DNA from 3 places in the Staphylococcus durrellii genome. Region 3 is predicted to be linked to each of the others. Evidence: riboswitches for the same ligand, from Rfam matches in the RefSeq annotation. Region 3 holds a riboswitch; each other region holds the start of a gene.
What was found. A riboswitch is a leader RNA that binds a small molecule or an ion and turns the genes downstream of it on or off. The one in region 3 is predicted to bind S-adenosylmethionine.
Positions count from the first base shown of each region.

Region 1: it holds a riboswitch for S-adenosylmethionine, as region 3 does, so the genes downstream of both, metX (homoserine O-acetyltransferase MetX) here and metK (methionine adenosyltransferase) in region 3, are expected to answer to the same signal.
Region 2: it holds a riboswitch for S-adenosylmethionine, as region 3 does, so the genes downstream of both, ISP02_RS08960 (methionine ABC transporter ATP-binding protein) here and metK (methionine adenosyltransferase) in region 3, are expected to answer to the same signal.

Region 1 is NZ_JADIIO010000001.1:12,840-24,038, reverse strand. It holds gene ISP02_RS00095 (macrolide family glycosyltransferase) at 1-865, shown strand, start outside; gene ISP02_RS00090 (adenylosuccinate synthase) at 934-2,223, opposite strand; gene dnaB (replicative DNA helicase) at 2,508-3,908, opposite strand; gene rplI (50S ribosomal protein L9) at 3,939-4,385, opposite strand; gene ISP02_RS00075 (DHH family phosphoesterase) at 4,385-6,349, opposite strand; gene ISP02_RS00070 (DUF2232 domain-containing protein) at 6,365-7,276, opposite strand; gene metX (homoserine O-acetyltransferase MetX) at 7,471-8,439, opposite strand; SAM riboswitch class I at 8,501-8,601, opposite strand; gene ISP02_RS00060 (AzlD domain-containing protein) at 8,705-9,034, opposite strand; gene ISP02_RS00055 (AzlC family ABC transporter permease) at 9,031-9,726, opposite strand; gene serS (serine--tRNA ligase) at 9,923-11,199, opposite strand, start outside.
Region 2 is NZ_JADIIO010000001.1:1,860,941-1,872,139, reverse strand. It holds gene ISP02_RS08985 (thioredoxin family protein) at 145-465, opposite strand; gene ISP02_RS08980 (arsenate reductase family protein) at 607-960, shown strand; gene gcvH (glycine cleavage system protein GcvH) at 1,114-1,494, shown strand; gene ISP02_RS08970 (toprim domain-containing protein) at 1,670-2,062, shown strand; gene ISP02_RS08965 (thioredoxin family protein) at 2,059-2,358, shown strand; SAM riboswitch class I at 2,413-2,521, shown strand; gene ISP02_RS08960 (methionine ABC transporter ATP-binding protein) at 2,605-3,630, shown strand; gene ISP02_RS08955 (methionine ABC transporter permease) at 3,623-4,318, shown strand; gene ISP02_RS08950 (MetQ/NlpA family ABC transporter substrate-binding protein) at 4,337-5,146, shown strand; gene sufC (Fe-S cluster assembly ATPase SufC) at 5,531-6,292, shown strand; gene sufD (Fe-S cluster assembly protein SufD) at 6,389-7,696, shown strand; gene ISP02_RS08935 (cysteine desulfurase) at 7,816-9,054, shown strand; gene sufU (Fe-S cluster assembly sulfur transfer protein SufU) at 9,044-9,493, shown strand; gene sufB (Fe-S cluster assembly protein SufB) at 9,692-11,089, shown strand.
Region 3 is NZ_JADIIO010000001.1:1,017,289-1,028,487, reverse strand. It holds gene ISP02_RS13205 (helix-turn-helix transcriptional regulator) at 34-861, opposite strand; gene ISP02_RS05025 (transaldolase) at 1,111-1,824, opposite strand; gene ISP02_RS05020 (hypothetical protein) at 2,104-2,409, shown strand; gene crcB (fluoride efflux transporter CrcB) at 2,472-2,837, shown strand; gene ISP02_RS05010 (fluoride efflux transporter FluC) at 2,837-3,196, shown strand; gene ISP02_RS05005 (aldo/keto reductase) at 3,268-4,104, opposite strand; gene ISP02_RS05000 (NERD domain-containing protein) at 4,215-5,123, opposite strand; gene metK (methionine adenosyltransferase) at 5,218-6,414, opposite strand; SAM riboswitch class I at 6,525-6,643, opposite strand; gene pckA (phosphoenolpyruvate carboxykinase (ATP)) at 6,797-8,389, shown strand; gene ISP02_RS04985 (alpha/beta hydrolase family protein) at 8,452-9,246, opposite strand; gene ytkD (RNA deprotection pyrophosphohydrolase) at 9,230-9,706, opposite strand; gene yidD (membrane protein insertion efficiency factor YidD) at 9,762-10,004, shown strand; gene menC (o-succinylbenzoate synthase) at 9,994-10,998, opposite strand; gene menE (o-succinylbenzoate--CoA ligase) at 11,013-11,199, opposite strand, start outside.

The DNA of each region.
Region 1 (11,199 bases), 1.0 Mb from region 3:
TCAAAAACTTAATATTCCAACCGTTTCAGCGATTACATCATTTGCTAAAACTAAACCTATGTTTGATAGTTTCACAGACTTTATGGCTTCAAAACTAGACCAAGATGAACTCGAATCCGCAAATCTCGTATTTGATACATTAAAAGAGCATGTTGAGCAAACATACGACGTAAAAGTACCATCACGCCACGAAGTCATGAACAACCCTGGCGACTTTAACATTTCATTCGTAACAAAAGGATTCCAACTTGAATATGATGCATTCGATAACACCAAATTTAATTTTGTCGGACCTTCAATATTACCACCTCAGCCTACAGGTTTTATGGATAATATTAACAAAGACCGTCCTATCATTTACGTTTCATTAGGAACTATATTTAATCAAAATGTAGCCTTTTTCAACAAATGTTTTTCTGCACTCAATAATATTAATGCGACAGTTATCGTTTCAATTGGCAAGACGAATAAAGCTGAAGATTTTGAGATGATACCAGACAACGTCATTATTAAAGACTATGTACCACAGGTCGAAGTGCTAAAACATGCCGACCTCTTTTTAACTCATGCTGGTATGAATAGTACGAACGAGGCCATTATGTTAAATGTACCATTACTTGCATTTCCTCAAAGTGCAGATCAACCAGTCGTAGCACATCAAATTGAAAATTTAAAAATCGGACAGCAATTAGATGCTAATGTGATTAATGCCGAACACTTAAGTAACACTGTAGAAGAAATGTTAGCCAATCGACTAACTTACCAACAAAATATCGAAAAAGTTAAAAACGTTCAATCTCATACTGAACCAGGTTATGAGATTGGCGCACAAGCTATTTTAGACTTTCGCTATAAACATTGCTAATAACATAATAAAACCCTGTAAATGCGCCACTAGACGTCATTTACAGGGTTCTTTATATTAGCTAAAACTTATTTTTCCCATAGAGGTTGAAGTAAGTTTGTTTGATTACGGTCAGGACCGACTGAGAAGATAGAAATACGTACGTTACATAGTTCAGAAATACGTTCCAAATAGTTACGTGCGTTGTCTGGTAGTTCATCTAAAGTACGGCAACTTGTAACATCTTCAGTCCAACCAGGTAGTTCTTCAAAAATTGGTTTGCAACGTTGTAACTCATTTAAGTTAGCTGGATATTCAGTGATTTCTTTACCATCTAACTCATAAGCAGTACATATTTTCACAGTATCTAAACCAGTTAACACATCGATAGAGTTAATTGAAAGGTCAGTGATACCACTTGCACGACGAGAATGACGTAATACAACTGAGTCAAACCAACCTACACGACGAGGACGTCCTGTAGTTGTACCATATTCACGGCCAACTTCACGAATGTGATCCCCATCAGCATCAAACAATTCTGTAGGGAACGGCCCGTCACCCACACGAGAAGTATACGCTTTACATACACCAATAACTTTAGATACAAATGTAGGACCTACACCTCCACCAACTGTAACGTTACCAGCAACTGGGTTACTTGATGTTACGAATGGATATGTACCATGATCAATATCTAACATTACACCTTGAGCACCTTCAAATAATACTTTTTCATCTGCAACGAATGCATCATCTAATACTTTAGCTGTGTCTGTAACGAAAGGTGCTAAACGTTGACCAGCAGCATAATATTCTTCAAAGATTTCATCGAATGATGGGCAATCTTTTCCAAACATACCTTTGAAATATGCACCTTTATATTCAATATTTTCTTTCAAACGTGTTTCAAACGTTTCTTTGTTTAATAAATCTGCGACACGGATACCGATACGTTGTGCTTTATCTACATAAGCAGGTCCGATACCTTTTTTAGTTGTGCCTATTTTATTGTCTCCACGGCGCTCCTCTTCATATTCATCTTGTTTTACATGATAAGGTAAAATAACTTGCGCACGATTTGAAATACGTAAATTATCAGTAGAAACTCCTCTGTCATTTAGGCCATCTAACTCTTTTAATAATGCGACTGGATCTACTACTACACCATTACCAATTACTGCTAATTTATCTTTATAAAAGATACCAGATGGTACTAAGTGTAATTTATAAGTTTCTCCGTCAAACTTAATCGTGTGACCTGCGTTATTTCCACCTGAAAAACGTGCAATAACATCTGCTTGTTCTGCTAAGAAATCTGTAATTTTACCTTTACCTTCGTCTCCCCATTGTGTCCCAACGACTACGATTGATGACATATGAGCACCTCCAAGTTTTTCTCAATTAACCATTAAGTATTCTACCAATAGAATAGTAATAATGCAAACAAAAATCGAACATTAAAATTGGGCACATTCTAAATTTTTGTTTCTTTATAACATGTTGTTTCACCCCTTCAAAGCGTTGTTTTAACAGCTTTTAAAGGTAAGTTGCATTAAATATTTAATACATACTTCCATATCAAGCACAACTCCAAAACCACTCAAAAAACGTACGATAAAGCAAAAATATAGTTTATCGTACGGAAATATTTTTTATTTAATTATCCAAAATCTGCATGCGCGTAATCAATATCTGTAAATTTATTGTATTGTTTCATGAAATGTAATTTTACCGTTCCTGTAGGGCCATTACGTTGTTTAGCAATAATGATTTCAATTTCACCGTTCTCATCGTTCGTTTGTGGTTCAAAACCAGCATCGTCGTCATCTTCATCTTCCTCACCACGATTATAGTAGTCGTCACGATATAAGAAGGCAACGATGTCGGCATCTTGCTCGATAGAACCTGACTCACGAATATCACTCATCATTGGACGTTTATCTTGACGTTGCTCTACACCACGAGATAACTGACTCAATGCAATAACAGGACATTCTAATTCTCTGGCTATCGCCTTCAAAGTACGTGAAATTTCAGATACTTCTTGTTGACGATTATCTGAAAAACGTGACCCACTGCCTTGAATAAGCTGTAAATAGTCAATAACAATCATGTCTAAACCATGTTCTTGTTTTAGGCGACGACATTTAGAACGAATGTCTGTGATACGTATACCTGGCGTATCATCGATAAATATTTTTGTACGCGATAATTTACCTACTGCAATAGTAAATCTATTCCAATCTTCTTCCGTCATTGTACCAGTACGCAGACGGTTAGAATCCACATTACCCGAACTACAAATCATACGTGTCGCTAGTTGGTCTGCACCCATCTCGAGGGAGAAGATACCAACCGAAAAGTGATCTTCGTGTGTCGCAACTTTTTGCGCGATATTAAGAGCGAAGGCAGTCTTACCAACAGAAGGACGCGCCGCTAAAATGATTAAATCGTTACGGTTAAAACCTGCCGTCATCTGGTCTAAATCACGATAACCAGTAGGAATACCTGGCGTTTGACCGCTATTCTGATCGAGCAATTCTGCATTTTCATATACATCGCCTAACACGTCACGAATATCTTTAAATCCATCACTTTCACGTGTAGAAGATAGTTCAAGAATACGACGTTCAGCATCGTTAAGAATTGTATCTAGTTCAAGTTCATCATTATAACCATCGTTTGCAATACTATCTGCTGCCTGTATTAGTTTACGTTTTAAGGCATGCTTAAAAACAATATCCGTATAATATTGCACATTTCGTGTTGTTGGCACATTATTAGTTAATTCTGCTAAGTATTGAGGACCACCCGCTTCACTCAAGCGTCCTTCTTGTGACAGCTGATCCATTATAGTAACAACATCAATTTCATTATTATCTTCATTTAAATTCATCATTGCACGGAAGATATGTTGATGTGCGCCCCTATAAAATGACTCAGGAAGTAATACTTCCTGAGTTGAGTTTACTAATTCCGGATCAATGATAATGGCACCTAAGACAGATTGTTCAGCCTCATTACTATGGGGCATTTGATTTTGTTCATACATTCCATCCATGTCGACTACACCTCATATTTCAATCCATAATTATTGTTCGATTGTGTGTACACGAATAGTACCTTCAACTTCTTTATCTAATTTAACCGGCACATTTGTATAACCCAATGCATGGATACCACTTGGTAAATCCATTTTACGTTTATCAATTTTAATGTCATGTTGCTCTTGCAAAGCTTGTGCAATTTGCTTCGTGCTAACAGAACCGAATAATTTACCACCTTCACCAGTTTTAGCTGAGACTTCCACTTCAAGGTCAGCTAATTTTGATTTAAGTTGAGTCGCTTCATCAATTTCTTTTTGACGTTCTGCTTTAGCTGCTTTTTCTTGTTGTTCTAATTGCTTAAGGTTACCTGGTGTTGCTTCGACAGCTAACTTATTTTTTATAAGGTAGTTATTTGCATAACCTACTGGTACGTCTTTGATTTCGCCTTTATTACCTTTACCTTTAACGTTTTGTGTGAATATTACTTTCATCAATTTTCACTCCTACTCATTTGTTCTGTTATTGCTTGTTGTAATTGTTCAATCGCTTCTTCAACGGTCACATCTTTAAGTTGAGTGGCAGCATTTGTTAAATGGCCTCCACCGCCGAGCGCTTCCATTGTTAATTGTACGTTAATCGCACCAAGTGAGCGGGCAGACATACCTACTAGAGAATCTTCTCTTCTAGCAACCACATAAGATGCCTCTACACCATCTAAACTTAACAACTCATCCGCAGCTTGTGCAACCGTAACGGGATGGTATATTTTATCGTCTGGACCATGAGCAATGGCGACACCGTTATCTTGTAATTCGACCGTACGAATTAATTCTGTCCGATTAATATACGTATCGATATCATCTTTCAAGAAGTGCTGCGTTAAAATTGTGTCAGCACCATGCGCACGTAAATAACTTGCTGCATCAAATGTTCTGGAACCAGTACGTAAAGTAAAGTTACGCGTATCGACAATAATACCTGCGAACATTACTGTTGATTCTAAACGTGTTAAACGTTGTTCCGTTGGTTGATATTCTAATAGTTCTGTAACAAGTTCTGCTGTCGAACTAGCATATGGTTCCATGTAAACGAGTAATGGACTAGAAACAAAGCTTTCCCCACGTCTATGGTGATCAATAACTACTTTTCTATTTGCTTTGTTTAAAATGTCTTCATCTATAACCATTTCAGGTTTATGTGTATCGACAATGACAACAGTCGTCCTTGAGGTCATATTATCCCATGCTTCTTCAGAAGAAATAAAGCGTTCTTTGAGTTCAGGTTTTTCATCGATAGAATCCATTACACGGCGTAGTGTTGGATCGATATCTGAATCATTTAATACAATATGTGCATCCAAATTGTTCATCATCGCAAAGCGTGACACCCCAATAGCTGCACCAATAGCATCTAAATCAGGACGTTTATGTCCCATAATAATAACTTTATCGCCTTCCATAAGGATATCCTTAAGTGCATGTGATATTACGCGTGCTCTAACACGTGTACGTTTTTCCATTGGGTCAGTCTTACCGCCATAAAAACGTACGTTACCGTTTTGGTTTTTAATCGCTACTTGGTCACCACCACGACCTAAAGCTAAATCTAGACCAGATTGAGATAGTTCACCAAGGTCGATAAGACTATCAGAACCCTCACCGACGCCAATACTTAATGTAAGTTGTGCTCTATAACCAACACTTTTTTCTCTTAACTGACTTAAAATATTAAAGTTTGAATCTTCAATTTCATCTAATATGTGTTGATTTAAATATGCAACGAATTGATCAGTACTGTAACGCTTAAAGTAAATGTCGTATTCAGTTGCCCAACGACTGATTACTCGTGTTACCATAGAATTAATTTCCGAACGCTGAGTATCGTTCATATTTTGAGTGATTTCATCGTAGTTATCTAAAAATAACGTGGCGATGATTGGTTTTGATTCATTATATAACTCATTAATACGAACTTCTTCAGTTATATCAAAGAAATATAAAATATGTTCATTTTCAGAATATCTAACGCGATAGTGATAATTTCTATCCTCTATATCAATTTCTTCAGTTTTTTCTAATTGCTTCAATATATTAGGATAAACTTCATTTACTGGATCTGAAATTACATTACGATCCAAACGTTCAGACATGAATTGGTTCATCCATTCAATATTTTCATTTTCATCAATGACTACCATACCAATAGGTAAATTTTTAATTGCCCGATTACTACCGGCCGATATGTGTCCGCTCAAATTATCAACATAGTTGTCCATCTTTTGCAAAGCTTGCCTTACCATTAGAGCAGCAATAATAATTACGACTATCAAAATTGCAGTAGCGATACCGGCAATGAGTTGATTAAAAATAAACCATACCGCGACTAAAACAAGTGCCGTAATTGCCATAATGATAAATGGTAAAACTAATGCTTTTTTAGTGGATTGACGGTTCATTTTGTCCACCTCACATTATTTTTTAATGATACCTTTTAAATTAAATGCTAAATCAATAAACCCTATTAAAACTACAATATGTGTAAATGGCGTTATAATTGTCCCTATAACCATTAAAACGAGGATTAAAGCTCTAGGCATTGCCTTCGCTTTCCCAAAGAAATGTATTAAACTTAACCCTTGTAAATACATACATAATGATAACACAATTTCAAAATTCAATACGATACTTTGGAAAGTACCCGCTTTAGACGCAAACATAACACATAACAGTGTAATCACGTATAGAATAAGTAAAATTTTATTCATTTGCCAAGCAAATAAGGGCTTGAATACTGGTGTAGCTACTTTGAATTTGCGTAATATCGGAAATGTAACAATTAGATTAATTAAAATAAGTAGAAATATCGTTATAATAACGTAGCTCGGTAGTTGAACCGCTAATTGACGGAAGCCTTCTCCTATTGTATTTTCGTAGCCATTCTGTACACCACTTTGCTCCATTGTTTGTAACATTTGAGTTTTCAGTGGTTTCATTAAAGTGTTCACTGTCGGTATTTTATTAAACGCTTGCAAAAGCATAAAAGCGATTAATGAAATAATACTGACGAATGTTGTCGTTACGTATAAAATACGTTCTTTAGATGTACGTTCTTTTAATAATTGGCCTACTAAAAAACTAATAATTAGTATTAAGACCATCGCGCTTAATACGAATATATTACCTAACAATGTGGTTAAAATTACTGTTACTACAGCGGCCAATCCAAATGATTCTTTAGATTTGTGCCATAGGACTACGCCTGGTATTGTCGCAAACAAACATAATACAAAACCAAGTGGCGGTAATATATGTAAGGCTAAAGCAACAATAATGAGTGAGATAATACTCAAAATAGTAGCTTTAGGTTTAATTTTTGAAAACAAATTTTGCCACTCCCATACTTTTTGACTGTATTACTATTCTAACCTCTTTAGAAATTTTATACAATTATTGATGTCTTCAAACGAAGGCTTCACCTTTTAAAGTGACTTAAGGATAAGTTACGTCTGGATTAATACGCACTTAAAAAACTCTAAATCTACATTTGACCGTAAATTTAGAGCTATATTTATTAATCTTATTTACGTTTAAACTGCGATACTTTCAGGAAATGATATAAATTTGGTGCCCAATCATTAAAGTTAAGTAAGAATCCATCATGCCCTACATTATCAGGAACAAAGAAATGGCGATGGTATTTAAAACGTTCACCTACTGCACGTACTAAATCGTCTGGATATAGTAAATCATCAGTAAAGCCCATCGTTAATACTTTAGTGTCTAAAGATTTGAATACTTCATTAACATCAGTGCGACCCCTATCAATATCGTGGCTGTCCAAGACATCCAGCAGTGTTAAATAACAATTCTTATTGAAGTTTTCTTTAAATTTATCGCCTTGATGACGTTGATATGCAACGACTTGATCTGGTGAAAATCGTTTATCGTAACTTTTCGATGAACGATAAGTTAAAAATCCTAACTGTCGCGCAATACTCATGCCCTCTTTCCCAGCTAGTTGAATAGATTGTCGAGCAATTTCATTGAAGGCACGGCTATAAGAAGAAGTCTTATCTGTAGCAGCAAGTATAACTGCCTTCTTAACATCAAATTTTCTATTATATAATAACTCCAGTGCTTGCATACCACCGAGAGAACCCCCGATTAATATATCTATGTGCGTGTATCCTAACGCCTGGATACCTAATTCTAGCGCACGTACTACGTCTCTTAATGTAAGTTTAGAAGGAAAATCATCATCTATTAATGCAGAACTTGAGCCAAAAGGACTACCTATAACGTTAAATGTCAAAAATTGATAATCATTAATCGGCACATAACCACCATCAATAATTTCGCGCCACCAACCGTGATCTTCGTCTGTGCCGTATGTTACATGGTTGCCTGTCAAAGCATGACACACTAATACAAGCGGTTGCCCTTTGAAACCTACATGTTCATAGCGTAATTTTAAATTTGAAATTGTTTCTCCTGATTCTGTTTCAAATGGTCCTAATTTTAACGTATCCACAGTGTAATTTGTCATGTTCGACCTCCTACTAACTTAAAAAACCCCTTACCCGATATAAGTAAGAAGGTTAAAGATTTACTTATCATTCGAATATCATCGTTGGTTTTAGCACCGTGCCATTATAGTCGGTTGCTGAAGCATCTACGGGCCAAATCCCTTAGCTTCTCAAAATAAGATTTGATTTAATTTATAAATTGTATTTGTTGAATTCTTTTGTTTATAAGTGTCAAAATTTTCTAATTAGTTTTATTCTAACGAATTACGCTTACTACTTCAATGCTTAAAATAATAAACGTATGATCGCCATAATAAAAATACCGGCAACAATTGTTATTGTGAGGCTTCTGGAGATAAAAGCCACAATCACCGTTGGTATGATTGTTACTAGAAACGGTACATTAATTGTATATCCGAATTTACCACTATGTTGCTCGATTACACCATCGATAATTAACGCTGTAAACAACGTAATCGGTATGAAAGATAACCACTGTACGACCTTATCAGATAAGTGAACACGTGTAATTAACATAAAAGGAATGACTCGTGTTAACCAAGTAACTACGCCACACAAAACGATAATAAGTAACATATGTATTGATGTGCTCATTTGGTGATCACCACCCCTAACGTAGCAGCTAATACAGACGATAAAATAATTGCAACATATGTAGGCATAATTAAACTAAATAAAAACATCATAACAATCACACATACAATCAATACGATGTACTTAGTTATTTGAGAACGCTGTACTGTTTCAAATTGTGAGATTGCTAAAAAGATAAACATACCTGTAATAGCAAAATCTAAACCTAGGGCATCAGGGTTTTGAATATACTTCCCGAATACCGCTCCTACAATGCACGAAATTGTCCAAAATATATATGCCGTTAAGTTTAGTCCATGTAACCAACGATCGTTTATTTGCTCCCCTTTTAAATGAGGCGTTATTGCCACGCCAAATGTTTCATCAGTGACTAAAGTCGCTAATCCTAAACGATTGAGCCAACCGTAATCTTTATATCTAGGTGCCAAACTCATACTTAATAAGAACATCCTAGAATTAACGATAAAAGTAGTTAGTACTATTGCAGTTATAGGCGTACCGGCAATAACTAAACTACAAATGATAAATTGTGCTGCCCCAGCATAAACGAGTAAGCATAATAAAATAATTTCAAGAAGACTAAATTTTGATGCTACTGCAACAATACCGAAAGAAAGTCCCACACCAGCATAACCTAATAATGTAGGCACACATTCCTTGATACCTTGCCTAAAAGTTAAATGTGAAGCCATACACTACCTCCCCTCTTCTTGAATGCATATTATAGATAGTCTAATATAGAATAATTTAACGGGCAATAAGGTAAGTCTACCGTTTGTCTGGGGTTAGACAAACGGTAGACTAAATCACCTTGTTTTCCCCTACCCTATTAAAAAAGCGCTCCATCTCTTTAGACGGAGCGCTCTATATCAGATCGATGCTCTGTTATTAAACGATGGGCCCTATTTTAGTTTTGCCACCCATAAATGGTACCAATGCTTCAGGTATCGTTACTGAACCATCTTCGTTTTGATAGTTTTCAACTATAGCTGCAAATGTACGTCCTACTGCTAATCCGCTGCCATTCAATGTGTGAACTAACTCTGGTTTAGATACTTTATCTCTCTTGAACCGAATATTTGCACGGCGCGCTTGGAAATCTGTAACGTTTGAACAAGAACTAATTTCTTTATAGTCATCATAGCTTGGTAACCAAACTTCTAAATCATATGTTTTACTTGCGCCGAAACCAATATCTCCAGTACATAATATTACACGGCGATAAGGTAAACCTAATTCTTCAAGAATCGCTTCGGCATGTAGTGTCATTTCTTCTAATGCATTCCAAGAATCTTCTGGTTTTTCATAACGAACCATTTCTACTTTGTCGAATTGATGTAAACGAATAAGTCCTCTTGTATCTCGTCCTGCAGAACCTGCTTCACTTCTATAACAAGCTGATTGAGCTGTAAACTTCTCAGGTAACACATCTGGGCCAATAATTTCATTTCTATAATAGTTAGTTAATGGTACTTCAGCAGTTGGAATAGTATATAAGCCTTCCTTTTCAACTTTAAATAAGTCTTCCTCAAATTTAGGTAATTGACCTGTTCCATACATTGATTCAGCATTAACTAATTGTGGTACCATCATTTCAGTATAGCCATGTTGTGTCGTATGTTTAGTGACCATATAGTTCATTAATGCACGTTCTAGCTGCGCACCTTCACCAGTTAAAAATACGAAACGTGCACCTGAAACTTTCGCTGCACGGTCGAAATTAACCATTTTTAAGTTTTCAACGATATCCCAATGAGCTTGAGCCTCAAAATCAAACGTTCTTGGCGTGCCCCAACGTTTTAACTCTACATTATCTTCGTCTGAGTCACCTACAGGAACGTCATCATGAATTAAATTAGGAATTGTAGCTAAGTGATTCACTAATTGTTGATCCACTTCATTTAGTTGTTCATCAAGCCCTTTAATCTTGTCACCTAATTCTCGCATTGCAGTAATTGCGTCATCGGCATTTTCTTTATTACGTTTTTTTTGTGCGATTTCACCACTAACCTTATTTCGTTCTGCCTTCATTTCTTCAGATTGACTAATTAATTGACGACGTTCTTCATCTAATTGTAAAACTTCATCAACAACACTTTCGTTCATTCCACGTTTAATTACTTTATCTTTAACTAATTGCGGCTCTGTACGAAACAATTTAATAT
Region 2 (11,199 bases), 840 kb from region 3:
AATCTATGACAATTATACAAAGGTCATGTTGTTTATAAAAGTAACCCTCAAATGATTTTTGCTTTAAGCATCACTTGAGGGTTATTTGTTTAGATATAGATACTCTAAAACCTTTTTTACAAAGTCTTTAATAAAGTTTATTGATTATTCAAATGTTTCAGCTAAGAATGACTCAACTTGTTCAGGAGATTTAGCATTTGCAGAATGTAGATGAGCTAATTTTTCTCCGTTTTTAAAAACTAATAAACTTGGTATGCCCATAACATCATTGTTAGCAGCTACATCTTCAAGCTCATCTCTATTAACTGTATACCAATTATAATCATTGTATTTTTCTTGGATTGGGTCAATCCACATATCCATTGCCTTACAATCAGGACACCAGCCTGCTTCGAATTTAACAATTACTGGATTGTCGCTATTTATTGTAGCGTTGAAATCTTCATTAGATTTAATAGATTGCATAGTAACGCTCCCTTTTTAGTTTATTAACTCATATTATAACGAATAATTATAACGAATTAAAAACTTTAAGCTTAAAAGTTAGAGCGTTTTTTATATAATTCTGCTATATTAGTGATAATAATGTATAGGAGGTACAGAAATATGATCAAATTTTACCAATATCCTAATTGTACGACTTGTAAAAAAGCAGCTAAATTTTTACAAGCATATGGTGTAAGCTATGAACCAATTGATATCGTCCAACATACACCAACCAAAAGTGAATTCAAAGAAATTATTGAGCGTACTGGCTTAGAGGTCAACAAGTTATTTAATACGCATGGGGCTAAATATCGCGAGTTAGGGTTGAAAGATAAGTTGAACGCAATGTCAGACAATGATAAATTAGATTTATTAGCTCAAAACGGCATGCTTGTTAAACGCCCATTAGCTATATCTGGAGATAAGGCTACAGTTGGTTTTAATGAGGATGTTTATAAAGAAACTTGGTTGTAATAAAGAGATATAGCGAAACATATTGCTTAACTTAAGCCATCATATGTTAATGCTACATGTCATTTATTGTTTTATTTATTACTATAAACAGTTGCCTTTATGCTTAGTCATATGGCATCATAAAAGTGTAAAATCATATAGGAGGGGATACTTGTGGCAGTACCGAGTGAGTTAAAATATTCTAAGGATCATGAATGGGTTAAAATTGAAGATAATACAGCAACAATTGGTATTACTGAATACGCACAAAACGAACTAGGAGATATCGTTTTTGTTGAATTACCTGAAGTAAACGATGAAATTAATGAAGGAGATACTTTTGGTAGTGTTGAATCTGTTAAAACTGTATCAGAACTATATGCACCTCTTTCAGGCAAAGTCTTGGAATCTAATGAAGAATTAGAAGATAGCCCTGAATTTGTTAATGAATCTCCATACGAAAAAGCATGGATGGTTAAAATAGAAATTACTGACGAAAGTCAATTAGACAACTTATTATCTGCTGAGCAATATTCAGAAATGATAGGTGAATAATTAAAATGATTAACTCCATGATATTTATATCTTGGAGTTTTTATTATCTATTAGATAGAGAATAGTTAATTAAATATAGTTTTAGTCACTTGATAAACATAAATGTTTAATGAATTAATAAACCGTGGAATAGTATAATAGAATATAGACAATCGACTTTAAGAAGGTGGATATCATGACCATATTAAATAAAGTAATTGTTGTCGAAGGTAAAACCGATAAAGTACAAGTGAAAAAAGTGATTGATGAACCAGTACAAATCATTTGTACTAATGGTACGATGAGTATTGATAAAATTGATAATATGCTAGAAACACTTTATGATGAACAAGTATTTATCCTTGTAGACTCAGACGATGAGGGCGAGAAAATTCGGGGTTGGTTTAAAAGGTATTTAAGCGAAAGTAAACATATTCGTGTAGATAAACAATACTGTGAAGTAGCACGCTGTCCAAAACATTATTTATCTAGACTGCTTGAGAAAAATGGATTTTTAGTTAAAGATGAAGAGCAAATAGATAAAGAACAATTAGATAATATAGCTGAAAGGGTAAGTTTGATAACATGAACGTAACAAGAGAAGAACGAGCAAATGTAGAAGAACATTTCAATGAGGAAAAACATTTAATATTTGGTTATACGCCTACATGTGGGACGTGTAAGGTTTCTGAAAGAATGCTAGATATAGCAAATGACATTTTAAAATTACCAATAACTAAACTTGACTTGAATTTGCATCCTGATTTTAGTCAGCAACATGAAATACAATCTGTACCTGTTTTGATGGTCATGTCTAAAAGTACTGAACAAAAAAGACTATATGCATTTCAGTCTGTTCCTTATTTGTTAGAAAATTTAAAATAATAATTGACGAATCATTAGTGTAATGGTAGGATAAAAAATAATTAAATCATGTAACTCTTATCGAGAGAGGTGGAGGGATGTGCCCTATGAAGCCCGGCAACCGTCTAATTAATAGAAATGGTGCCAATTCACATAAAGTTTAACCAACTTTAAAAGATGAGAGAGGGTATATATTGCTTTCTCTATTCTGGATAAGATAGGGGAAGCATTTTTTAGTTTATTGAGCAATACAAGGAGGCAATCACAATGATTGAGTTAAATCAAATCGTCAAACGTTATAAGACGAAAAAGCAAGAAGTCCTTGCTGTCGATCATGTTGATTTAAACATAGAAACTGGCTCAATTTTTGGCGTGATTGGTTTTTCAGGAGCTGGAAAAAGTACTTTAGTGAGACTTTTAAACAATTTAGAACAACCTACGTCAGGTGATGTCATTATTGATGGAGACAACATTGGACAGTTGTCTAAGTCGGCATTACGTCAAAAGCGCCAAAAAGTAAGCATGATATTTCAACACTTCAATTTATTATGGTCTAGGACTGTATTAAATAATATTACGTTCCCGTTAGAAATTGCTGGTGTATCGCGGCAGCAAGCTAAGGAAAGAGCGTTAGAACTTATTGAACTTGTAGGTTTACAAGGAAGAGAAAATGCGTATCCTTCACAGCTGTCTGGAGGACAAAAGCAACGTGTTGGTATTGCGCGAGCCCTTGCAAACGAACCAACAGTGTTACTTTGTGATGAGGCAACAAGTGCATTAGACCCTCAAACGACAGACGAAATTCTTGATCTTTTGTTAAAAATAAAAGAACAAAGCAATATAACTATTGTAATAATCACTCACGAAATGCATGTCATACGCCGGATTTGTGATGAGGTTGCAGTGATGGAAAGCGGTCGAGTGATTGAGCAAGGTACTGTTAATGATGTATTTGAACATCCTAAACACCAAGTAACAAAACGCTTTGTAAAAGACGATTTGAATGATGACTTTGATGAGTCTATCGAAGATTTGGATGCTTTGAAACCAGGTGACTACATAGTTAGATTGAATTTTGTTGGCAATAACACGACTGAGCCAATAGTTTCATATATAACTAAGACACATAACATTGATGTGAATATTTTAGAAGCCAATATTAAAAATAGTAAAAATGGGTCAATTGGATTTCTAGTATTACACTTACCTAATATTGGTAATGAACAATTCGACGCTTTCAAAGATAACTTAGAGTCTCAACAAGTGTCAGTGGAGGTGTTAAAACATGGGTAAGTCATTTGGAGAAATTTTGCAAGAAATGGTAACCATGCCAAATATCCAATGGCCTGAAGTTTGGCAAGCAACATATGAAACACTTTATATGACGGTGATTTCGACAATTTTCGCCTTTGTTTTCGGTATTATATTAGGTGTATTATTGTTTCTAACTGCAAGAAGCAAATCTAAGGTCGCGCATGTTTTTTATTCAATAGTATCATTTGTTGTGAATCTATTTAGAGCTATTCCATTTATTATCTTGATTTTGTTATTGATTCCGTTCACAAGCATAGTTTTAGGTACGATAAGTGGTCCGACCGGTGCACTGCCAGCACTAATTATAGGCTCCGCACCTTTCTATGCTAGATTAGTAGAAATAGCATTTAAAGAAATTGATAAAGGAGTTATTGAAGCGTCATGGTCTATGGGTGCTAACACTTGGACCATTGTAAGAAAGGTATTACTACCAGAAGCAATGCCTGCTCTAGTTTCAGGTATTACAGTTACTGCAATTGCTTTAGTTGGTTCTACTGCAATAGCAGGTGTTATAGGTGCTGGTGGTTTAGGAAACCTAGCATACTTGACAGGATTCACACGTAACCAAAATGATGTCATCTTAGTTTCGACAATCTTAATTTTAATTATAGTATTTATTATCCAATACATTGGTGATTGGGCTACAAATAAAATTGATAAAAGATAAAATGAAAGGGGACTTAACATGAAAAAAATTTTAAGTTTAGTATTAGTTTCACTATTAGCAGTTGTTTTAGCCGCCTGTGGCAAAGGCGGAGACGACAAAAAAATAACAGTAGGGGCTTCACCTTCACCACATGCTGAAATTTTAGAAAAAGCTAAGCCGTTATTAAAAGATAAAGGTTACGATTTACAAATCAAAACCATTAATGATTACACGACGCCTAATAAATTGTTAGATAAAGGCGAAATTGATGCTAACTATTTCCAACACACACCATATTTAAATACTGAGAAAAAAGATAAACATTATAAAATTGAATCAGCAGGTGATGTTCATTTGGAACCAATGGCTGTATATTCTAAAAAATATAAGAGTTTAAAAGATTTACCTAAAGGTGCAACAGTTTACGTATCAAACAACCCAGCTGAAGAAGGACGTTTTATCAAATTCTTCCAAGATGCCGGTTTAGTAAAAGTTAAAAAAGGCGTTAAAATTGAAGACGCAAAATTTAGTGATATCGTAGAAAATAAAAAAGATATTAAATTCAACAATAAGCAATCAGCTGAATATTTACCTAAGATTTATCAAAACCAAAAAGCAGATGCCGTAATTATCAACTCTAACTTTGCTATAGACCAAAAATTAAATCCGCGTGAAGATTCAGTTGCTTTAGAAAAAGCTGAAGATAATCCATACGCTAACTTAATTGCGGTTAAAGATGGGCATAAAGATGATAAGAAAGTGAAAGCTTTAATGGAAGTACTGCACTCTAAGAAAATTAAAGAGTACATTAACAAAAAATATGATGGTGCAGTAGTACCATCTAAATAACAAAGTCGTAAACACTCCCTTATTTGTGAAATTGGGAGTGTTTTATAATAATTTAAGCTAGGAAAAAATCGAAAATTGAAATTGAATAAGAAATATAAAGTGACTCTTGTTATTTGATTTTCATACGTGAAAGATAGAAAAAATATAAAGTATAGTCATTGAGAACAGGTGTAAAAACATTATCAGTTACTTTCAGTAAAGTAAGGCTTAATAAAAATCGTTGTATTATAATAATTATTATAAAATACTACGTCGAAAGGTTTATATTAGCTAGTAAGTACGTTATAATTAGATGATGTAATGCGTTTGCAGTTTTTTGACTGTAGATTAAAATTATTATAAACTAGTAAGGAAAACATATTATTTATTACGGAGGGAATATGTATGCCATCAACATTAGAGATCAAAGACCTACATGTGTCTATTGAAGATAAAGAAATTTTAAAAGGTGTTAATTTAACAATTAATACTGGTGAGATTCATGCCATCATGGGACCAAATGGTACTGGTAAATCAACATTATCATCTGCAATTATGGGCCATCCAAGTTTTGAAGTAACTAAAGGTGAAGTTATTTTAGACGGCGTGAACATTTTAGAACTTGAAGTTGACGAACGTGCAAAAGCTGGTTTGTTCTTAGCTATGCAATATCCTTCAGAAATTACAGGTGTTACTAATGCTGACTTCATGCGTTCTGCTATTAATGCTAAACGAGAAGAAGGACAAGAAATCAACTTAATGCAATTTATTAAACAATTAGATAAAGAAATGGATTTGTTAGATATTGAGCAAGATATGGCTCAACGTTATTTAAACGAAGGTTTCTCTGGCGGGGAGAAAAAGCGTAACGAAATACTTCAATTATTAATGTTAGAACCTAAATTTGCAATCCTAGACGAAATCGACTCTGGTTTAGATATCGATGCGTTGAAAGTTGTTTCTAAAGGTATTAATGAAATGCGTGGAGATGAGTTTGGTTCATTAATCATTACTCACTATCAACGTCTATTAAACTACATTACACCAGATAAAGTACACGTTATGTATGGTGGTAAGGTTGTGAAATCAGGCGGACCTGAATTAGCTAAACGTTTAGAAGAAGAGGGTTACGAATGGGTTAAAGAAGAGTTCGGTGCTACAGAATAAGTCTCAACTCATATTAATTTGTATGAATGAGCTAATGAATAGCTGGTTTATCCAAATAAAGGCAACAATTAATCATCTTAATGGGAGGAAAATAGTATGACGACTGAAACTTTAAACATTTCTGAAGCGCAACTTGTTGAATATTCACAAGCCCATAATGAACCTTCTTGGATGACGGAATTACGTAGAGAAGCGTTAAAATTAACAGAAACTTTAGAAATGCCAAAACCAGACAAAACTAAAATAAATAGATGGGATTTTGACTCATTTAAACAACTTGAAACAACAGGTAACGTATACGATGACTTAGATACATTACCTCAAGAAGTAAAAGCAATTATTGACGTCGATAAATCAGAAAATTTGATTATTCAACACAATAACTCTTTAGCTTTTACACGTGTTTCTCAATCAGCTAAAAAGGATGGCGTAATTATAGAAGGCTTATCAGAAGCTTTAATTAACCACCCGGACTTAGTACAAAAATATTATATGAAAGATGCGGTTTCTGTTGATGAACACCGTATAACTGCATTACACACTGCATTAATGAATGGCGGCGTGTTCGTTTATGTTCCTAAAAACGTAGTCGTAGAACACCCTGTTCAATATGTAGTATTACATGACGATGAGAACACTAGTTTTTATAATCATGTAATTATAGCTGCTGAGCAAAGCGCAGAAGTAACTTACGTTGAAAACTATCTTTCAAATGCAAATGGTGAAGGAAATCAACTTAATATTGTGTCAGAAGTAATTGCTGGACCTAATTCAAATATTACTTATGGGTCAGTTGACTATTTAGATAAAGGATTTACTGGACATATTATTCGCAGAGGTACTGCAGATGCAGATGCTACAATCAACTGGGCGTTAGGGTTAATGAATGAAGGTAGTCAGATCATTGATAATACCACTAACTTAGTAGGTGATCGTTCTACTAGTGAATTGAAATCCGTTGTAGTAGGAACTGGTGATCAGAAAGTAAACCTAACATCTAAAATTGTTCAATACGGCAAAGAAACAGACGGTTACATTTTGAAACATGGTGTTATGCTTGAAAGTGCATCATCAGTATTTAATGGTATTGGCTACATCAAGCATGGTGGAACGAAATCAAATGCTAACCAAGAATCACGTGTCTTAATGTTGTCTGAAAATGCACGTGGAGATGCCAATCCAATCTTACTAATCGATGAAGATGATGTTGAAGCAGGACATGCTGCATCTGTTGGTCGTGTTGACCCAGAACAACTTTATTATCTGATGAGCCGTGGCATCTCACAAAGAGAAGCTGAACGACTAGTTATTCATGGTTTCTTAGATCCTGTTGTAAGAGAATTACCTATTGAAGATGTTAAACGTCAGTTACGTGAAGTAATCGAACTTAAAGTAAACAAGTAATAAGCCTTAGCACAGTCACCTTATGATAAAGTGATTGATATAGAAGTATGAAGTACAATAAAGTAACTTCAACTAAGGTCTAATCAGAGATTCTTAATTTAGAAAGGTCTGTGGGTAATATGACCGAATCATTAAATGTACAAGAAATTATTAAAGACTTTCCTATTTTAAACCAACAAGTTAATGGGAAGCGTCTTGCTTATTTAGATACTACAGCGACAAGTCAAACCCCTGTACAAGTATTAAACGTACTTGACGAGTACTATAAAAAATATAATTCTAATGTTCATCGTGGCGTGCACACATTAGGCTCATTGGCAACTGACGCATATGAAGGCGCACGCGAAACTGTTAGGCGTTTTATTAATGCACGTTATTTTGAAGAAATTATTTTCACTCGTGGTACTACTTCATCAATTAATGTGGTAGCTCGTAGCTACGGTGATGCTAATATACAACCAGGAGAGGAAATTGTTGTTACCGAAATGGAACATCATGCCAACATCGTCCCTTGGCAACAGTTAGCAAAACGTAAAAATGCTAAGCTTAAATTTATTCCAATGACATCTGAAGGCGAATTGGATATAGAAGATATCAAAGCGACAATCAATGATAATACAAAAATTGTGGCAATCGCTCACGTATCTAACGTGTTAGGTACAATTAACGATGTAAAAGCAATAACTGAGGTAGCACATGAACATGGTGCTGTGATAAGTGTTGATGGCGCACAAGCTGCACCACATTCTGCTTTAGATATGCAAGACCTGGATGTAGATTTTTATAGTTTTAGTGGCCATAAAATGCTTGGGCCAACAGGTATAGGCGTTTTATATGGTAAACGAAAATTACTACAAGAAATGGAACCTGTTGAATTTGGTGGTGACATGATTGACTTTGTAAGTAATTACGATGCAACATGGGCGGATTTACCAACTAAATTTGAAGCGGGTACACCATTAATTGCACAAGCTATTGGTCTTGGAGAAGCGATTAAATATCTCGAAGATTTAGGTTTCGATGCGATTCATGAGTATGAAAAAAATTTAACAGAATATGCTTATGAACAAATGTCTACTGTCGATGGTATTGAAATATATGGACCGCCAAAAGATCGTCGCGCAGGTATAATTACTTTTAATATTAAAGATATTCACCCTCACGATGTAGCTACAGCTGTCGATACCGAAGGCGTGGCTGTACGTGCAGGTCATCATTGTGCGCAACCATTGATGAAGTGGTTAAATCAGTCGTCAACTGCGCGTGCTAGTTTTTATATTTACAATACGACTGAAGATATTGACCAATTAGTTGAAGCGTTAAAGCAAACGAAGGAGTTTTTCTCATATGAATTTTAATAATTTAGATCAATTGTATCGTTCAGTTATTATGGATCATTATAAAAACCCTAGAAATAAAGGGAAATTAGATAATGGTACGATGACTGTAGATATGAACAATCCAACATGTGGGGATCGTATCAATTTAACGTTTGATATCGAAGATAATGTTATTAAAGACGCTAAATTCGATGGAGAAGGCTGTTCAATTTCTATGTCTAGTGCTTCAATGATGACAGAATCAATTAAAGGTCATACTTTAGCTGAGGCTATGGAAATGAGCCAAGAATTCACGAAAATGATGCTTGGAGAAGATTACGAAATCACTGAAGATATGGGCGATATTGAAGCACTACAAGGTGTGTCACAATTCCCAGCGCGTATTAAATGTGCGACGCTAGCATGGAAAGCATTAGAAAAAGGTACAGTTGAAAAAGAAGGTAAAGCAGAAGATTAATTATTGTAATGCGTTGACAAAGTGTAATATGCCATTCAAACTAGAATAAACAACAAGAATAATCTAAGGTGATTAAACTAGCTAATGTTTAATGTAGCTTGGTAGTGGCATTAATGAAGATACGATGCAACTTGTTACCAACTTAATAGATATAACTCGCACGGATGAGGCTTTAAATATATAAAAGGAGTGATTAACATGGCTAAGAAAGCACCTGATGTTGGAGATTACAAATATGGTTTCCACGAAGAAGATGTTTCCATTTTTAGATCAGAACGAGGTTTAACAGAAAACATCGTTAAAGAAATTTCTAATATGAAAGAAGAGCCAGAATGGATGCTTGATTTCAGACTTAAAGCATTAAAGCATTTCTATAAAATGCCAATGCCACAGTGGGGTGGAGATTTATCAGAATTAGATTTTGATGATATTACGTATTATGTAAAACCATCTGAACACGCTGAACGCTCATGGGATGAAGTTCCAGAAGAAATTAAACGTACTTTTGATAAATTAGGTATTCCAGAAGCAGAACAAAAATATCTTGCAGGCGTATCTGCTCAATATGAATCAGAAGTTGTTTATCATAATATGGAAAAAGAACTTGAAGATAAAGGTATTATCTTTAAAGATACAGATAGTGCATTAAGAGAAAATGAAGAATTATTCAAAGAATACTTTGCATCTGTAGTACCTGCAGCAGATAATAAATTCTCTGCACTAAACTCAGCTGTATGGTCTGGTGGTTCATTTATTTATGTACCTAAAAACATTAAATTAGATACACCATTACAAGCATACTTCCGTATCAACTCTGAAAATATGGGTCAATTCGAACGTACTTTAATCATTGCTGATGAAGGTGCTTCAGTAAACTATGTAGAAGGTTGTACTGCACCAGTTTACACAACAAGTTCACTACACTCAGCAGTCGTTGAAATTATCGTTCATAAAGACGCTCATGTTCGTTATACTACAATTCAAAACTGGGCTAACAATGTTTATAACTTAGTTACTAAACGTACACTAGTTTATGAAAATGGTAATATGGAATGGGTAGATGGAAACTTAGGTTCTAAACTAACAATGAAATACCCTAACTGTGTACTTCTAGGTGAAGGAGCCAAAGGTAGTACTTTATCAATTGCTTTTGCTGGTAAAGGACAAGTACAAGACGCTGGCGCGAAAATGATTCATAAAGCACCAAACACGTCTTCAACAATTGTATCTAAATCTATTTCTAAAGACGGCGGTAAAGTTGTTTATCGTGGTATTGTTCACTTCGGACGTAAAGCGAAAGGTGCACGTTCAAATATTGAATGTGATACGTTGATTTTAGACAATGAATCAACTTCTGACACTATTCCTTACAATGAAGTATTTAACGACAATATCTCATTAGAACACGAAGCGAAAGTTTCTAAAGTTTCTGAAGAACAATTATTCTATCTAATGAGCCGTGGTATTTCAGAAGAAGAAGCGACAGAAATGATTGTTATGGGCTTCATTGAACCATTTACAAAAGAATTACCAATGGAATACGCTGTAGAAATGAACCGACTAATTAAATTTGAAATGGAAGGTAGTATCGGTTAGTAATTTTATTCGATTGTGTAATGATTATATAGAGAGGTGTCCCTAGGGCGCCTCTTTTTTTATTGTTAAATCTAGGAATTTTATAAAGTTAATTGCACAAACGAATCATT
Region 3 (11,199 bases):
ATTAATAATTTTTATTATTTTATAATTATAAAATCAACTTATTATTTCTTGATAATAAGCATCGATAATATCATAGATTTTGCTATCGTTGTGGTTAACTGTATATTGACGATACTTTTGGTTAACTAAAAATTCTGAAGGCGTTGTCCCCATTATGTTTTTAAAATCATTGAGAAAAGTCTTATATGAAGCATATCCATATTCACGCCATGTCGTGTCAGGAGAGCGATTTTCTAACAATTCTCTAGATACATTATAAATCTTCACTTTTTTAATGTATTTCATCAGCGTCATATTCATTTTACGCGAGAACTCACGAGATAAGTAACTTCGATTAACATAGAACAATTGAGCTAATGACGATAAACTTAATGGTCGTTTGTAATTTTCGTTAATAAATTGCACAATGTTTTTAATCAATTCACTAGATTGTGAATTGTTTTTTATTTCTTTTTGTTCAGTAGTTAATATTGACGCCGCACAGTTTATTAATTTAATCACACCAATATCACTATTAAAATAATCTTTTTCCATTACAGCTTTAAGTGTCTCAATATACGTTTTAATAACCAACGTGTCAGCATTTTCATTTTTAAATAGATTTTTACGATTAGCTAAAGAAAATCTATTATAGCTTTGATTGTTAATAGAGATACATGCTAAGATGCCATTTCTTTTGATTATGTAGTTGTCTTCGTAATCGAAAATAACGAAAACGTCACCTTTACCATAACTATTTTCCTCATAATATTTATTTAATTGTATCTGTCCCTCTATAACTAAAAAAACATTAACGCAATGAGGCGTGTTTAAATTATCCAATTCATCCTTGTTCATGTATATTTGATATAAGTAATTCACTCTCATCCCCTCCACTAAAAGTCATTAAATAAAAAATATTTTTATTTACCATTATGTACTAATTGTTTAATCTTAACATCTATAAATAAATGCTATAATTTTTTTATGTAATAAAAAAGCGCTAACTTCTTGAAGCTAGCGCTAAGTCCTTTTTTGATAATTATCAGCAACTGATTATTACAATTTATCATCTAATCATCAAAGTTATTATTCTAATAACCCTGTTTAATTATTCAGAGAATAATTAGTTTATAAGATTGATAATCCAGAAGCTTTTATATCTTTCGCAAAACCTTCTACTGTATCAACAGAAAGTTCATTAATGTCACGACCTAAATTATTGTTCACTTTTTTAACAACGTCACCAGGGCATGTAATAATGTCAGCACCAACTTCGTCTGCTTGGATGACATTGATTACTTCTCTACAGCTAGCCCATAGTAACTTAACGCCTTTTTTACTATGTGCAATTTCAACAGCTTCTTTAACCATTGGAATTGGATCTACACCAGTATCAGCGATACGTCCAGCAAAAACTGAAATGTATGTTGGCACACCTTCAGTTAACGCTTCAGTAATTTCTTTTACTTGGTCTAAAGTATAAACGGCAGTAATATTTAAACGTACATTATCTGCTGATAATTTTTTAATTAAAGAAATAGTGGATTCACCTTTAGTGTTAACAACCGGAATCTTAACAAATACATTATCACCATATTGTTTTAAGATTTCTGCTTCTTTTTCCATAGTTTCTAAATCGTCTGCAAAAACTTCAAAAGAAATAGAAGCATCAGGAATTTCTCGTACAGCCTCTTCAGCAAAAGCTTTATAGTCTGTTACGCCAGCCTTAGCCATTAAACTTGGGTTTGTAGTAAAACCATCAACCTCTTTGTTTTTGTACGCTGCTTTCATTTGTTCGATATCTGCACCATCTGCAAATACTTCAACATTTAATTTTGCCATTACTTATTCCTCCTGACTAAAATGATAATTTGAAAACAAATTATCTATAACGGTTTACTAACCATTTAAGTTATTTATACCATTAATAAGCCTAAAATTCTAATTTTTTGCTTATCTAATATCAAAATTATATTACAAATTCTTCGTTTATTATTAAGTATATATACCTTAGATATCTTTAACAAAACTACTATCCTCTTATTTAGTATATGATAATTACTATTCAATTTTAAGCAATATGTGTTATTATTAGCTAATGATATATAGTAGGAGGTAAATATGGCACGTTCAAAACTATATTTTTATTTATCTGCTGTGTTAATTATTATTAGTTTCTATTTCAATACACGTGACCCTTTATTAGGTCATCTATTTAATTCAATGATTAAATTAATTTTTGTTTGTAGTATTATCAATGCTGTTATACTAATCATTGCAATTATTTTAGCAGATAAGGCAATCAAACATTCCAAAGAAAGAACGGATTGGGTTAAAAAGCTTAGTAAATCACTGCCTTATATTTTATTAATCGTTATAATCATACATATTATAGCTGCATTAACTACATTTGGCATTATTTTCTAGTAAACACTACAAAAGTATAAATGCTTTTGTAGTGTTTATTTTTAAATGGAGGTATTTATGAAATGCAATATGTTTATATCTTTTTCGGGGGTGCGGTAGGTGCTCTATTAAGATATTTATTATCTCTTTGCAATAATAGCACCACTACGTTACCCATTGGAACTTTTATCGCTAACCTTATTGGTGCTTTGCTAATGGGCTTTCTTGGTACTCTTGCAATGGCTTATTTCCGTAATAACCCACAATTAAAAAAAGGAATTACGACTGGGTTTGTTGGTGCGTTGACCACTTTTTCTACTTTTCAATTTGAATTAATAACAATGTACAACCATCAAGCAATCGCTTTACTATTTATATATGGCATTAGCAGTTATATTCTTGGTATTTGTTTATGTTATGTTGGTGTTAAAATTGGAGGTAAATTATAATGTTGATAACATTATTGTGTGTATGCATAGGTGGTGGTATTGGTGCTGTAATTCGTGGTGGGATAACTGAAATATGTGTCAACAAGTTTCAAGGCCCTTTTCCAATAGCGACTTTTCTTGTTAATATACTTGGCAGTTTGTTTATTGGCATTATTTTAAGTCATTCTATGTATAATGCTTGGTTCAACACTTTTTTAGTTACAGGTATTTTAGGAGGATTAACCACTTTTTCTACATTAATATCTGAGCTTGTTAAAATGATTGAATCGGAAATTAATTTACCATTATTTATTAGTTATTCAATATTACAATATGGTGGTTGTTTTATATGCTGCTTAATAGGTTACAACTTATTTTAAAAAGCTAGTAAACTAATAACGTATGATTTATACGCTATAGTTACTAGCTTTTTTATTTACAACTATTAATTTTAGTGCCCAGAAAATTCGCTAGGGTTAGGACCGATACGTTTATCTTCGTTTAATTTATTTAATTTATTAATGTGATCATCATTAAGTTGAAAATCGAATACATCTAAGTTTTCTTCTATTCTAGAAGGAGTCACTGATTTAGGAATCACGACTACATCATTTTGGACATTCCAACGAATAATAACTTGAGCTGGTGTTTTACCTACTTCTTTAGCCACTTCTTTTACCACTTCATCATCTAAAATTTGAGCATTCATTAAGGGTGACCAAGATTCTGCCACTATACCTTGAACTTCTAAATATCTACGTAACTCATCTTGAGTCAAGTATGGATGAAATTCTACCTGATTAATTACTGGTTTGATAGACACTTGTGCTAATAGTGCTTCTAAATGCTGAGATGTGAAGTTACTAACGCCAATGTTTTTCACTTTGTCCTCTTTATATAAATCTTCCATGCCTTTCCATGTATCAATCATTAAGGCTTCATCAGTTCCTGGCCAATGCATTAAATATAAATCTAAGTAATCTAATCCTAATTTTTTAAGACTCGTTTCATATGCTTCTTGAACATTGTTACGCCCATAATCGGTTAACCACAGTTTAGAAGTAATAAATAAATCACTTCTATCTAACCCCGTAGCAGCTAAACCTTCAGCAATACCTTCTCCTACTTTATCTTCATTTTCATAAATCATGGCTGTATCAATACTTTTGTAACCACTTTTGATGGCATGTTTAACAGCCTCTTTACATTCATCGCTATTTTCAACTCTAAACGTACCTAAACCAAGTACTGGCATTTCATTACCGTTATAAAATTTTGTTGTTTGCATTATAATAACTCCTTCCAAGTTAAGTTACTAATATCATAATAAATTATGCCTTAATATCATATTAAAATGCTTAAAAAATAACTGAGCGTACAAGACGCCCAGTTAAAATATTAATTAAATGATTCAATTTTATCCATAATGTTCTGTAAATCTTCCACATTATATTGAATTCTACCGTGAAACACAAATTTATTGAAGAACTCATCTAGTTGTTCTGGCCCTACTAATACTTTACTACTTGACGATTGTGCATAATTAGAAATGGTAACTGCACCTTCATTTTTTGGATTAAAGTATAAAATAGTTGTTGGTGTGTATTTCAAGTCAAGTTGTCGTTGCAAATCACCGGCTAATTTTTCAACTGCTTCTAGGTGGTTAGAATAATTTACAAATGATAATGAATTTTTATCATCATTTTGGTCTAATACTAACGTTTGCGGTTCATTTTTGTCTAAATTAAGCGTATCAAATACTTGAGACATCATTGGTTGCTCTTCAAATTGCTGACTACTTATCCCACTGAAAACATGACCTTTTAATAATTGTGAATCGATAAGGTATAGACCTGTACGAGTCAATACTAAATGACTAATACGTTGTGCATCGTTGAATTCATTTCTTGGTAAAAAGATGTTAGCCATAATATGCATATCCTCAGGGCGAATACGTTTTTCATTTACTAAGCGTTCACGAATGCCAATAAGTCTCATATCTGTGACATATTCACTGTGATTTTTAGAGAATAATTTTAATGCATCTATTTCTCTGTCTTTAGAATTAACTGTAGCCTCATATTCTTCTTGTTGTTTAGTGACAGTCTTTTTATTCTCTATTCTTTCTTTTTCTAATTCCTCTGCGTGTTCATCATTCAATTTTTGTTGTTGTGATTGGTATTGTTCTTCTATTTTTTGTTGCGCTTTTTTCTTACTTCTTAAAGCAATTAAAAACAGAATAAAACAAATAATTGCTATTACGATAGCTACAATCAAACCGATTTGAATTGGCCCAAATGAATTCATAACAATTTCGCTCCTTTATATATCATTATTCTTCATTATATTAAAAATTGTTTAATCATTCGATAAAAATACAAATAAAACTGCAATGTATTTATTATACATTGACTGCATCTTTTAAGACGTTAACTTTATCTAATTTTTCCCAGGGTAATAATACATCCGTACGTCCAAAATGTCCGTAAGCAGCAGTTTGTTTATATATCGGTTGTTTTAAGTCTAGCATTTTGATGATACCCGCTGGTCTTAAATCAAAATGCGTTCTTACTGCTTCAACTAACTCAGTCTCACTTACTTGTCCTGTGCCAAAAGTATCAATAGATATTGATACTGGCTCAGCAACACCAATGGCATAAGCTAATTGAACTTCACATTTATCCGCTAAATCAGCAGCTACGATATTTTTTGCAACATATCTTGCTGCATAGGCAGCCGATCTATCAACTTTAGTTGGATCTTTACCACTAAAGCAGCCACCACCATGACGGGCATATCCTCCATAAGTATCAACGATAATCTTTCTTCCAGTTAAACCAGCATCCCCTTGCGGTCCACCTATAACAAAGCGACCTGTTGGGTTAATGTAGAATTTCGTATTTTCATCTAGTAATGCTTTAGGAACTGTTGGATAAATAACATGTTCTTTAATATCATTTTGAATTTGTGATAATTCTATATTATCGGCATGTTGAGTTGACACTACGATTGTGTCAATACGATTAGGCTGATCGTTTTCATCATATTCAACTGTTACTTGGACTTTACCATCAGGGCGTAAATATTTAATAATACCGTCTTTACGTGCATCAGACAATCGTTTAGCTAATTGGTGAGATAAGAAAATAGGTAAAGGCATATAAGTATCTGTTTCTTTTGTTGCATAACCAAACATTAATCCTTGGTCACCAGCACCTGTAGCTTCAATTTCCTCTTCAGAAATATCATTTCTATACTCTAAAGCCGTGTCTACACCTTGTGCAATATCTGCAGATTGTTCATCAATTGCCGTTAATACTGCCATTGTTTGACTATCATAACCATATTTAGCTCGAGTATAGCCTATGTTTTTAATCGTTTCACGGACTACTTTAGGGATATCAACATAAGTTGTTGTTGAAATTTCACCTGAAATAAGTGCCATTCCTGTTGTTACCGTCGTCTCACAAGCAACTCTTGCGTTAGGATCGTCTTTTAATATTTCGTCTAAAATTGCATCAGAAACTTGGTCCGCAATTTTGTCTGGGTGTCCTTCTGTTACTGATTCTGAAGTGAATAATCTTCTATTGTAAGTCATAAATTGCTCCTTTAGTTATTAAATTACGAAAATTCTCTTTTATGTGAGCTTAATAAAAAAAGAGCCTTCATCACTACAAAAATAGAGAGAAGGCTCAATACGTCCATTCGCTCTTATCGTTCAGACGATATATGTCTGCAAACGGTTTGGCACCTTCCTTCTTTAATAAATAAAGAAGAGGTTGCTGGGCTTCATTGGGTCCATGTCCCTCCGCCTCTCAGGATAAGAGAATCCGTTAGTAACTATACTACCTAAAGTGCATAATAATGTCAATTTTACAAAAACTAATTTTTTATAATAATTTTTATGGCATAATATAATGATTATGTTATACTCATTTAATGTAAAGGCTTACATAAAAATAGCGTTGGAGGGATTAAGTATGGCGATAGATACGTATACTTACACTAGTAAACTGGAAAATATTATTAATAAAACATCTTCTTTATTTCAATTATCGACTACAGAGTTATACTACAAGATGTTGGAAAAAAATGAAGGAGAACTAACTGAACTTGGTGCTATAAATGCCAGAACTGGTAAATACACTGGACGTTCCCCTAAAGATAAGTTTATTGTAACTGAACCTTCTTATAAAGATGATATCGATTGGGGTAATATCAACCAACCTATTGATGAAACAACGTTTTTAAATCTCTATACCAAAGTTTTAGATTACCTTGACGAACGTGATGAATTGTACATTTTCAATGGTTACGCTGGTAGTGACGAAGATTCACAATTAAATCTTACAGTCATTAATGAATTATCTTGGCATAATTTATTCGCTCAAAATATGTTTATTAAACCTAGCTCTAGCGAAGAGGCTAAAGAAATCAAAGCAGACTTCACTATCGTTTCCGCTCCTAGATTTAAAGCTGATCCAGAAGTTGACGGTACGAATTCAGAAACATTTATTATTACTTCATTCAAGCACAAGGTCATACTTATCGGTGGAACTGAATATGCAGGCGAAATGAAAAAAGGTATTTTTTCAGTAATGAACTATTTATTACCTAAAGATAATATTATGAGTATGCATTGTTCAGCCAACGTGGGTGAAAAAGGCGATGTAGCATTATTCTTCGGTTTATCAGGTACTGGTAAAACAACTTTATCTGCTGATCCTACTCGTAAATTAATCGGGGATGACGAGCATGGTTGGAATGACAACGGTATCTTTAATATTGAAGGTGGCTGTTACGCTAAAGCAATTAACCTTTCTAAGAAAAATGAACCTCAAATATACGATGCAATTAGATACGGTACGATTTTGGAAAATGTTGTAGTTGACAACGATGGTGACATCGATTTCGATGATAATTACTATACTGAAAACACACGTGCTGCATATCCAATCGATCATATTGAAAATATCGTTAAACCGTCTAAAGCTGCTCATCCTAATACAATTATTTTCTTAACAGCAGATGCATTTGGTGTACTACCACCTATTTCAAAATTAAATAAAGATCAGGCTATGTACCATTTCTTAAGTGGTTTTACTGCTAAACTTGCAGGAACTGAGCGTGGCGTTACTGAACCTGAACCATCATTCTCAACTTGTTTCGGTTCACCTTTCTTACCATTAGATGCAAAAGTTTACTCTGATATTTTAGGTGAATTAATAGACAAACATGAAGTTGATGTTTACTTAGTGAACACGGGTTGGACTGGCGGTAAATATGGCATAGGTCGTCGTATCAGTTTATCTTATACTCGTCAAATGGTTAACCAAGCTATTACGGGAGAATTAACTGAAGCTGAATATACTAAAGATGAAATATTTGGCTTAAATATTCCAGTAAGTGTTGAAGGTGTCCCTCAAACACTTTTAAATCCTATGAATGCTTGGAACGATAGCGAAGCTTATAAAGAACAAGCTCAAGATTTAATTGAACGTTTCAATCAAAATTTCGAAAAATTTGGCGCAGAGACAGCTGAACTTGCCGAAAAAGGCGGCTTCAAAAAATAATACATTTATATTAAAACAAGGCTATGATTAACCTCATAGCCTTGTTTTATGTTAATAGCTTATTATTCAATACGATAATCACAATTTAATTGATTGTTTTCGATATCTATCATCCATTGTTTAATTTGTGTTAATACTTTTTTTAATGCCATAGGTCTAGGCACATGTCCCTCTTTTTGTTGATAAACGATGCGATAATCGGCGCCTATTTGTGCTAATGACTGAGCTAAATATTGAGCTTGTTGAATATGTACCTGCTTATCTTGGTAACCATGTACAATCAAAATAGGTGGCGCATTATCCGTTATATTTTTAATGGCATCTCTTTTATCATATGCGCCCTTGTCCTTTTTAGGGTGACCCACCATTCTTCTCATCATGCCTCTTAAGTCTACGCGTTCTTTATACATTAAATGTATATCAGAGACACCGCCCCAAATAATAAAGCTATTTACTGGTAAGTCTTGGAAAGTTAATAAGCCTTGTAATCCACCACGTGAAAAACCAATCATATGAACGAACGCTTTAGGATAGCTTTGATTTAATATTTTCAGTAACGCAGTTACATCATTTAAATCATCACCGTAAAAGTCGTCTTTTCCTTCACTTCCATTATTACCACGATAGTATGGTGCAATCACTAAAGTCTCTGGGTCTGCAAATTGTAGTAAACGTGCTGCTCTCACCTTGCCTACCTGTCCTTTTCCACCGCGCAAATACATGACTATTCGTTTCACTTCACTCTTAGGTGTAGCCATTAATCCTTTTACACTGAAACCATCAACGAGATAGGTAATTTCTTCAAAAACATGTGAAGTAACATCAATAGGCATACGCTTTTTAGTTATAATATCCAAGTTCAATCACCCGTTCCAGACATTTTAATATTGTTGTGTCTTTAATTAAGAAACTTTGTTGGTGTTCAGGTATATCTGTAACAGCGCGATAAAGTTTGGGACCTTTAGTTTCTAAGTAATCTTGCTTTGTTTCTATATAATCAACTTTAGCAACATATACGTCTTTATAAAAGCTCGGTAAGTCATGTCGTTGAACGTAATATTGAGCAATATAATGCAATTCTAATACTACTGCCCCTGTTTCTTCATATAACTCTCGTTGTGCAGCTGTTATTGATGTTTCATTCGGCTCAATTTTACCGCCTGGAAACTCTATACCTCGACTACCATGGTACGTAAATAATAAATTATCTTTATAAATAGGTATAATTAGCACATGCTGCCCATTCGCCTTATCTTTATCTGTAGTAAAATTGAGAAACACCTTGTTATTATCTTTATCTAAATACTTAATAGTCATCAGACACCTCAAAATATGTTAAAATATTAATGCTTAAAACTCCATTGGAGGTCACATTATGAAAAAAGTTTTACTATTTCTTATTTATATTTATCAAAAATACATTTCTCCGTTAACACCAGCGACTTGTCGCTTCTATCCTACATGTTCAGCATATACTAAGGAAGCAATCGAAGTCTATGGTCCATTTAAAGGAAGTTGGTTAGGATTTAAACGAATTCTAAAATGTCACCCTTTTCATAAAAGTGGTTTTGACCCAGTACCTTTGAAAAAGGATCATAATAAAACTAATAAATAGCTGTTAATTTTGAGGCATTAATATGTGGAGGGTGAAACAATAACCTTCCATTTTTTACTATGCCCATATTTTCTGCAAAATCATGTGCAAAATAAAAACCCTCAGGTGTGATATCACTGGTATATGTTGCATATTGTGCTAACATAGCAGTAAAATATCTACTTAATCCGTATTCATACATGCCTCCTATAACAGTCCGCACGCCTAATTGACTCAATCTATCAATAGCGTCCAATACTTTATCGATCCCGCCTAAACGAAACGGCTTTAATACGACAACCCTAATATCATATTCTTTAATGATGTCTTCAATTGTTGCCAAAGATAAAGCTTTTTCATCTAATGCAACATTTAAAATATGTGTAATTGCCGTTTTGTCTATAGTTTGCAGTGATTTAAACGGTTCTTCGATATAAATAATGTTATAAGTGGAGACTTGTTCAAGTAGAGAAATATCGTTTAATGACAAAGATTCATTAGCATCAATAGCAACATCAAATCTAAACGGTAATAACATCAAATGCTCTAAATCTTGCAAAATATTTGTGGACCATTTCACTTTAATTCTTTCAGGTCTTGTTTCGGCAAGTTGCTTATACTTGATATTATTTAAACCACTAACAGTCGCACCATAACTTACACTTAACGCTTCTAATTTATTAAACATTTGAAAACATGCCATAATTATCGTACTTCTTGTAGCTGGATACTTATCAAGTCCTTTTAAAGTTAGTTTAATATCTTCGAAGGAATTTAACGTCATATCACGTACATTTTGGAACCATTCTTTAACTTTGCCAATTGCAACTGCTATTGTTTCATCAAAATACCAGTCGGTTTCAAAGGCATTACATTCTCCATAGAATCTTTGGTTATTGTCGGTCGTCAGTTCAATGATTAAGGCCTTGCGATGTCTCAAAGTAATTTTAGGCGTTACTATAGCTTGTTTAAAGTTTTCATCATAATAATAAAGCTTTAAATTGACTAATTTCATAGTTTAGCTCCTTACTAATCAGTAATTTTGCCTCTTTGTAATTTTCCAGTAGATGTGTACGGAAGTTTATCTACACGTTCATACCCTTTTGGTACTTTGTATTTTGCGAGATTACTTGCTAGATAATTGGCAAGCAAGTTATGATCGATTTCTTCATGAGCAACATAGTATAAATATGGTACTTGCCCCCACGTATTGTCT